4 regions of the Mesorhizobium sp. M0761 genome follow, and region 1 is predicted to be linked to each of the others. Evidence: predicted binding sites of a transcription regulator. Region 1 holds the regulator's gene; each other region holds the start of a gene.

The links. Region 1 encodes LexA, which represses DNA repair genes until DNA is damaged. Its sites were predicted from a motif close to TGTTCNNNNTGTGTTCNG; they were not measured.
Region 2: the regulator LexA is predicted to act here: its motif matches at 1,232-1,249, upstream of NKI32_RS29500 (ImuA family protein).
Region 3: the regulator LexA is predicted to act here: its motif matches at 1,351-1,368, upstream of dinB (DNA polymerase IV).
Region 4: the regulator LexA is predicted to act here: its motif matches at 1,350-1,367, upstream of NKI32_RS22885 (PA0069 family radical SAM protein).

The regions. Positions count from the first base shown of each region.
Region 1 is NZ_JAMYPF010000018.1:17,224-19,421, forward strand. It holds gene NKI32_RS24425 (ComEC/Rec2 family competence protein) at 1-792, shown strand, start outside; gene lexA (transcriptional repressor LexA) at 786-1,568, opposite strand; gene NKI32_RS24435 (GntR family transcriptional regulator) at 1,774-2,198, opposite strand, start outside.
Region 2 is NZ_JAMYPF010000028.1:51,538-53,735, reverse strand. It holds gene NKI32_RS29515 (HpcH/HpaI aldolase/citrate lyase family protein) at 1-210, shown strand, start outside; gene NKI32_RS29510 (DUF1737 domain-containing protein) at 250-456, shown strand; gene NKI32_RS29505 (metallopeptidase family protein) at 620-1,042, opposite strand; gene NKI32_RS29500 (ImuA family protein) at 1,272-2,198, shown strand, end outside.
Region 3 is NZ_JAMYPF010000007.1:120,024-122,221, reverse strand. It holds gene NKI32_RS14120 (LysR family transcriptional regulator) at 1-21, shown strand, start outside; gene dinB (DNA polymerase IV) at 48-1,289, opposite strand; gene NKI32_RS14110 (hypothetical protein) at 1,523-1,759, shown strand; gene NKI32_RS14105 (heme-copper oxidase family protein) at 1,914-2,198, shown strand, end outside.
Region 4 is NZ_JAMYPF010000015.1:142,060-144,257, forward strand. It holds gene NKI32_RS22875 (hypothetical protein) at 1-535, opposite strand, end outside; gene NKI32_RS22880 (glycosyltransferase) at 788-1,291, opposite strand; gene NKI32_RS22885 (PA0069 family radical SAM protein) at 1,442-2,198, shown strand, end outside.

The sequences.
Region 1 (2,198 bases):
CTCTATGTGATGGGCAAGGGTCTGATGGCGATGATCGCTATATCGGCCTGGATTTCCGAGCGCTCGCCGGTCGACGCCGTCGGGCTGATCTCCATCCGCTCGGTGCTGTTGGTGGCGGTCGCCCTCGTCATCGCCACCATGGCCACCACCTGGCTCAGGTTGGCGGCCGTGCCTTTCGCGCTGGCCGGCCTGTTGACGGTGCCGCAGGTGCTTACGCCCGACGTGCTCATATCCGAGGATGCGCATCTGGTGGCCATGCCGATCGGTGGCGGCGAACTCGCCCTCAACCGCGAACGCTCCAACGAATTCACCACGGACAATTGGAAACGGGCGCTGCGGGCCGAAACCATTATCCCACCTGAGATTTTCGAGTCAACAGATACGCGGTTCGATCTCGATCCGCTCGATCTGCCGCCCGGCTCGCCCTTCTATTGCACCGGCGATCTCTGTATCGCCCGGCACCCTTCCGGAGCCATTGTAGCGCTTGCGAAAGACCGCAAGACGGCGCGGCCGGCCTGTGCCTTCGCGAGCCTGATCGTCATCGATGACGCCACCGCCTACAATCCGTGCCGCGACCCGCTGGTGCTGGTCGTGACGAAGAAACAGCTGGCCCGCGACGGCAGCGCCGCCGTCTTCTTCGATCCGCAATCGGCAGCTGCAGCGCCAACCATCCGCTTCGCCGTCGACAAGCCGTATCGCCCCTGGCACGAGCAACGCCGCTTCTCCCGCGAAGCGCGCGGCCTGCCGCCTTACAACCAGCGTGAAAAGTACAAACCCAAGCCGGCTCAGTAGCGCCGGATCAATCCGACAAGCTTGCCCTGCACCTTCACCCTGTCCGGTCCAAAAATGCGGGTCTCGTAGGCCGGGTTGGCGGCTTCCAGGGCGATCGAGGCGCCCTTGCGGCGGAAGCGTTTCAGGGTCGCTTCCTCATCGTCGACCAACGCCACCACGATCTCGCCGGGGCTGGCTGTGTCGGCATTGCGGATGATGACCGTGTCGCCATCGAAAATGCCGGCCTCGATCATCGAATCGCCCTTGACCTCGAGCGCGTAGTGTTCACCGCCCATGATCATGTCGGGCGGCACCGAGATCGAATGGGTCTGATGCTGGATGGCGTCGATCGGCACACCGGCAGCAATGCGTCCCATCACCGGGATCGACACCGCCGAAACGGCGTCGTCATTGCCGGCCGACATCGAACGCGACGGCGAGCCCGGCTTGATCTGGCGACCGATACCGCCTTGGCCCATCGCGCCTTGTCCTTGGCCGCCTTGCCCTTGGCCGGTTTGACCAAGACTGCCCTGAATGACGCTCGGCGAAAACTTCCTCGCCGCATTGAGGCCTGGTGCGATCGAGTCGGGCAGCCGCAGCACTTCCAGCGCGCGCGCCCGGTTCGGCAGCCGGCGAATGAAACCGCGCTCCTCAAGCGCCGTGATCAGGCGGTGGATGCCGGACTTGGAGGCGAGGTCAAGCGCTTCCTTCATCTCATCGAAGGACGGCGGGATTCCGCTCTCCTTCAGGCGTTCATGGATGAACATCAGAAGCTCATGTTGTTTGCGCGTCAGCATCGCGGCCCCCAGGGGTTCTGAAACCAGAATCAGAAAAAACAAACCCAGAACAAACACTATCTGTTCCAGTTGTGTTCCGCAACCTTTTAAAGTTTAATGAATGTGTTGACGTTTTGTTCAGCGTGACGTTCGGCACCGCGAGCGGCGCTCGTAGTCGTTGGCCGGCAACGGGGTGAAACGAAGACAAAGTGCCCTGCGTCGTCGGCTACGATCGCCGCTTCCTTTTCGGACGGGGCTGCGCAGCATCCGCGCCGGGTTCACTCTGGGCATAGACCTGCAGCGTGTAGCCGATGTGAGCGGTCATCAGAGTTTTCGCACGTTCGACGTCGCGATCGAGGGCCGCTTCCATCAGGGCGGTATGGTGTTCGATCGCCACGGCGTCGCGCAGGGCCGCCACGGCCTTCCGGTGGCCATCCGTGCGGCCGGCGGCGGCGCGCAGCGTCGGGGCCAGACCCAGAAAGCGGTGATGGCGATGCAATTGGTCGGAAATCGTCGCATTGAAGCGCAGCAGCCAGCTGGATGTCGCGGCACTGAGCAGCGCCGCATGGAAGGCATCGTGTTTTTCGTACCACGCGTCGACCGCATCATCCGATGGATCGTCGAGAACAGACCCGCACCGTGAGAGACGAT
Region 2 (2,198 bases), on a different contig from region 1:
CTGATCCACCCCGCCCAGATCGAAACCGCCAACCGAGCCTTTGCGCCCGCGCCCGAAGCCTTGGCCCAGGCGCGCGCGGTGAAGGATGCCTTCGCCTTGCCGGAAAATGCCGGCAAGGGCGTGATTGCTTTGAACGGCAGGATGGTCGAGCGGCTGCACCTGGCGCAGGCCGAAAAATTGCTGGCGAAGGCCGCCGCCATCGGCGCATGATCCGCCCCGAAAAGACGAACTCACGACAGGATCTGACCCATGAGACTTTACCGCTTTTTGTCCGCCCCCGACGATTCAACCTTCTGCCACAAGGTGACCGCGGCGCTGAACAAGGGCTGGCACCTGTACGGCTCGCCGACCTACGCCTACGACAAGAAGACCAAATCGATGCGCTGCGGCCAGGCGGTGGTGAAGGATATCGACGGCCAGGAATACGGGCCGGATACCAAGCTGAGCGACTGGTAGGCTTTGCCAGGCACGGACGCAGGCTGTGTCGAGATTCAGGTCAGGCCGAGCCGAGAACAGTGGTTTCCGAGAACCGGAGCGGAGCGTACTTAAAGTACGCTTGCACCGGAAGCGCAGGAAGCTGCCGTTCGCAGGCCGGCTTCACCTGAATATCGGCGCAGCCTCACTCCGCCGCCTCTTCGATTTTCTCCATATCATCATCCGACAGGCCGAAATGGTGGCCGATCTCGTGGATCAGCACGTGGGTGACGATGTCGCCCAGCGTCTCTTCGTTCTCGGCCCAGTAGTCGAGGATGGCGCGGCGGTAGAGGGTGATGCGGTTCGGGCCTTCGCCGGTCTGCGGGTTCCAGCGCTCGGCGATGCCGCGGCCCTCGAACAGGCCGAGCAGGTCGAACGGCGTCTCCAGCGACAGATCGTCCATGATCTCGTCGGTCGGGAATTCGGCGATCATGATGACGATCTCGCCGGTCAGCTTGCGGAAATCGTCGGGCAGATGCGCGTACGCCTCCAGCGCCAGAAACTCCATCTCCTCGATCGAGGGCGAGAGTTCATCGTGCCAGGTGCGGGTCTTGTAGATGCGGGCCATGCTTTGTCCTTTGATCCCGGCATATAGGCTTTCCCTCCGGACTCGGCAAATGGACGGGTACCTGGCCGATGACTGTTTCTTTGCGCCGAATGGCTGCGACCAAAGTCCAAGGTTGGCCTCGCCACCTTTGATCAAGGAATAAATTCCTTCTGACTCCGCTTGACTCTTTCGGCACCCTCTGGAATCTATAGGAACATAACAGGAACAATTATGAGAGAAATTGACCGTCATGGCGACATCAGCCGTGGCGCGGGAGACTGTTTTTGCCCTGCGCCGCCAGATCGCGAAGATCGAGGGAACGCTGCCCGAGCGCCTGGCCGTGCCGGCCGGCGAGCGACCTCGTGCGCGTGCTGAGGGCTGTCTCCACGCCGCGCCTGAACCCGATTCCGATGTTACCATCATCCGGCGCGGGCTTGCCGCAGCTTTGCCGGATGCTTTCCTGGCCACCGGCATCGAACGCCTCGATGCGGCCCTCAGCGGCGGCCTTCCGAAAGCCGCCTTGAGCGAAATCCATGGCCTTGAGACCCGCAATGCCGGGGCCGTCGCAGGCTTTGTGCTGTCGCTTGTCAGCCTGATCCTCAAGGGCCAGCCCTTGCCCGTGCTGTGGATCGGCACGTCGGAGATTTTTCGCGAGGCCGGCTTTCCCTATGCCAGGGGATTGCAGGGCATGTTCGGTATCGCACCGGAGCAGTTGCTGTTTTCCGAGGCGCCGAAACTCACCGATGCGCTGTGGGTAGCCGAGGAGGCCGCCAAGATGACGGCGCTCGCCGCAATCATCCTCGAAATCCGTGGCAGCCCGCAGCGGCTCGACCTCACCGCGACGCGCCGGCTGCACGCGCGCGCCCAAAACGCCGGCCGGCCGGTATTCCTGCTGCGCCAGGCCGGCGAAGCCGAGCCGACCGCCGCCCCGGTGCGCCTCATCGTGTCGGCTGCACCAGCGACATCGCGCCGGACGATCGCCGGGCCGCTTGCCGGGTCGATCGGCCACCCTGCCTTCACCGTCAGCATCGGCAAGAGCCGCACCGCTCTGCCTGGACAATTCACACTGGAGTGGAACCCCGATGAACACGCATTCGAAGAAAGAAAGCCCCGCGAAAAACGGCCAGAGAATTCTGTCGCTGTGGTTCCCGCATCTGGCGGCCGAACGGATCCTGCG
Region 3 (2,198 bases), on a different contig from region 1:
GCGCGGACTGGCCCAGCCTAAACATTGGCCTTGCCGTCGCGCCGCACTCACAGTTCCTTCTCCGCCAGTTCGCGGAAGGCATCGGGAACCGAGCGCCGGGCTTCCAGCGCCACGGCGCCATAGCCGACAGCCTCTCTGCCAAAGCGCTGGCGGATCTTGTCGATGGCGCGGTCGGCGCCAAAGCGCGCCAGGCCTTGCCTGCTGCCGGCCCGCTGCTTTTCATCGGCAAGCCCGAGCGGCAGCTCCAGCTGCAGCTCGGCACTTTCTTCCAGCTGCGACACCGAGATCGCCAGCAGCGAGATGGTCTTCTCCCGAGGGTTGGCGGCCAGCACGCCGCGCACCAGCTCCCCGGCGATTTCGGCCAGCATCGCGGTTGCCGAAATCGGCTGATCGAGCGTCAGCGAGCGTGTGACAGCGTGCAGATCGGCGAAACGCACGCGCACCGTCACCGTGCGCCCGGGCCGTGATTTCGCCCTGAGCCGGCTTGCGACCCGGTCTGCCAGATGCAGCAGCACGGGTCCGAAGATACGCGCCTCGGCCGGCCGTCTGCCAAGCGCCGACTGCGCGCCGGCGGAATGCGACCGCCTGTGGGTTTCGAGCTTTCGCGGGTCGCGGTTCCATGCCAGCGACGCCAGCTTTTCGCCGGTGGCGGGCCCGAGCAACCTTCGCAGCGCCCCGCTATGCGTCTTTGCCAACTGGCCGATGGTCTCGATGCCGATCTCGGCCAGCCGCGCCTTGGTCGCCGGGCCGACGCCCCACATCAGGCCGACCGGCAGATCATGCAGGAAGGCAAGTTCGGTGTTCGGATCGACCACCACCAGGCCCTCGGGCTTGGCCACCTGCGAGGCGATCTTGGCCAGATGCTTGGTGCGCGCCACGCCGATCGAGATCGGCAGGCCGAGCTCTGCCCGGACGCGCCGACGCACCGTGGCGGCGATCTCGGCCGGCGGTCCGAACAGATGCGTGCAGCCGGCCACATCGGCAAAGGCTTCATCGATGGAAATCCGCTCGACCAGCGGCGTGAAATCGTCGAGCACCTTGATGGCGGCGTCGCCCAGCCGCTGATAGTCGGCGAAATGGCCGCCGACGAAGATCAGTCCGGGGCAAAGCTCGCGCGCGCGTCGTCCGGGCATGCCGCCGCGCACGCCGAAAGCCCTGGCTTCGTAGGAAGCGGCAAGCACGACGCCGCCGCCGACGGCGATCGGCTTGCCCCTGAGCGCCGGGTCGAGCAGCTGCTCGACCGAGGCGTAGAAGGCGTCGAGATCCGCATGCAGGATGGTGGGCTCCATCCCGACCGTTCCCTTTGCGGCGTTGCAGCATTAGCCGCGTCTGTTGTGAGAGGCGTTTTTGCCGAACAAATAGAGAACAAACAGGGCCTATTGTCAAGCGAAGCGGTTGTCGCCGGCCGGCCCGTTCCAGGTCGGGCTGTCGAGTGCTCCGCCTGGGCATCGGACCTGCGGAACATTGTCTCTCGCCTCGGCGTTCATATCCGCGACGGGACGCTGTTTTTGTGGAGGCCGGTATGGGCCAGTTCGAGATGATCGACCTCGTCAGCGTCATTGACGCCTGCACGAGCGATCGCGTTGCCGGGCACTGCGTGTCAATGGCCAGGGCGGTGGAGGAGTTGCGAGTGCTGACCGGTGATTTCGTATCGCCGGACGAGACGGTGGCCAACGCGCTGTCGGCAGTGGCGCTGGGGCGCGGCTGCGCGGTGGTGTTCGACGAGCGAGCGGGCGCCGAGATCTTGCTGACGCCGTAGCGCGGCGGCGCCGGGTTGTGGCAGCCAGAAAAGTCGAACAGCGTGCAAAAAGCTGTGCAGGCATGGCCCCATAACCGGGGCGTGGAAAAGTTCTGCGCGTGGGTGTATTCTCCAGGTCGCAAGCGGTCGCAGACCGCATAGGGGGAGAAATGACATGCCGAGGGTTTCAGAACTCTTTTTCAAAACTGCCATCTTGTTCCTGATGTTGGGGATTGCGGCCGGCCTGCAGATGGCGATCTCGGGTGACCACGCCGCTTTTCCGGCGCACGCGCATATCAATCTGCTCGGTTGGGTGACGAGCGCCATCTTCGGCGGCTACTACGCGCTCAATCCGCAAAAGGCGGCGCGTCGCATCGCCATGATCCACTACGGGCTCTACACACTCGGCCTGGTGATCATGCTGCCGGCGCTGTATGTGATGCTGCAGGGAAACCCGGCG
Region 4 (2,198 bases), on a different contig from region 1:
GCCCGCCCAGATAGTGCTGGGCGATGTCGAGCAGCAGCGGATCGTTTTGGATGGCGAGTGCTGCCTTGCAGCTGAGGATGCGCTCGAAATAGTGGCCGCTGAGCAAAGAGCGGCCGAACCGCTTCTCGGCTTCTGCGTGTTCTCCGGGCATGAATTCGAGCCGGCGGTCGAAATTGCCGAAGCACGGCGTGCTCTGAGCAAAGCTGGCGATCTCTTCGTGGATTGCCTGCGGAAGGACCAGTCCGGAGAACAGGCCATCGGCGCGCAGCGCCGCGACGATCGACTTGAGGTCGACGCCCCTGAACATCGTCGCTCCGGCACTCTGCGCGGGGCGCGCGGCTTTGGCGCCAAGCCAGTGCAGTTTGCGCGCCGGCATGGTGCGGGCAAGCACGAACATCGGCAGCCATGCGGGATTTTCGCGCAGGTCGGACAGATAGGTCGGGATACGCACCGCAATGCGGCGGAGCTGGCTGCCGTTGCGGGCAATGGCTTCCAGACTGGGGGCGCCGGATTTGTCAGGGGACGAAAGGTTCATCGGGGTCCTCAGATATGAACGGCAGCAACGACGACGCGGCGCTTGCTTACCGCTCCGGCACTACCCAAACCCCGATATCCCGCATCAACGGAATGCTAATCCCGCGTCAGCTTTTGTGCAATGCACAATAGCTTTTTGCGGCGAAAAAGAGGGATGGTGCTGCGACCGTGCCAATGCGGATGAGACGCCGACGCTGCCCCTCATCCGCCCTTCGGGCACCCTTCTCCCTGGGAACGGGAAAAGGGAGAAAGATCACTTCTTCGGCGCCAGCCAGATTTCGGCGTCGAGCCGCCTGGTGGCGAGACCGCGCGCAAGGGCTTCGGCGCTGTGCGCGTTCTTCGACAGGGCAGCGGCCTGGCGCTTGCTGATGACCAGCCCTTCGGCCAGCGCCCGGTTGCCCGAAAACACCCGTGACAGGAACGGCGTGCGGCTGCCGCGCGCACGGGAAAAGCGCGCCGGCATGGTTTGCCGCGCCGTGTGAGCGACAACGTCGTCGATCCAGCCCTCCGCCAGCCTTGCGCCGGGTTCCAGAAACAGCAGCCAGTCACCCTTCGCCTGCCTGATTCCCGCGGCAATGCCGCCGGCCACGAAGTGGCAGCCGGCATGATCGGCAACCCGATGCGTCTGGTCGGTCGAGCCGGTGTCGCAGACGATGACATCGCGCACCACGCCCTCGACCGCGCCGCCGATCAACGAGGCGAGCGTGCGGGCAAGGCCTTCTTCGTCATCCCGGGTTTCGATGAGAACGCTGAGCATTTTTAGCCGAATAGCGGAAAGCCCGGCGCAGCGCCAGTTTTGCATGGCCCAACGAAAAAGTTCTTGCTTTGTTCTCATCAGCGAAATAGGATTATTTTCATGAACAGAGCGATTCGACAGCCAGCCGACAGTCCTTGGGAAAGGGCCAAAATGGAACATATCGTGCGTGCGGACATTGCTGCTTTCGGAGCAGGGCGAGCCGAGATGGCCAATGCGATGATCGAACAGAGCGGCATGCGCGTCCGTCCGGATCGCAACCGCGGCCGTTCCGCGGGCATCAACCCGTCCGGCCGGTTCGAGCCGGTCAGCCGGGATGTGTTCGACGACGGCTGGAATTCGCTGGAGGAATTGCCGCCGTTCAAGACCGAAGTGCAGGTCGAGAAGCCGCGCACCATCATCACCCGCAACGAATCGCCCGACATTTCCTTCGACCGCTCGATCAACCCCTATCGCGGCTGCGAGCATGGCTGCGTCTATTGTTTCGCCCGGCCGACGCATTCCTTCATGGGCCTGTCGCCGGGGCTGGATTTCGAAGCGAAGCTGTTTGCCAAGCCGGATGCGGCGCGGCTGCTCGACAAGGAACTGTCGAAGGATGGCTATCAGCCGCGCACCATCGCGATCGGCACCAACACCGATCCCTACCAGCCGATCGAGAAACAATACCGGATTATGCGCGAGATCCTCGAAGTGCTGGAGGCGCGCGGCCATCCGGTCGGCATCGTCACCAAATCCCATCTGGTGACGCGCGACATCGACATCTTGTCGCGCATGGCCGAACGGGGCTTGGCCAAGGTGGCGCTGTCGGTGACAACGATGGACCGCATGCTGGCGCGCACCATGGAGCCACGCGCGTCGACGCCGACCAAGCGGCTTGAGGCGATCCGGCAGCTTTCCGATGCCGGCATTC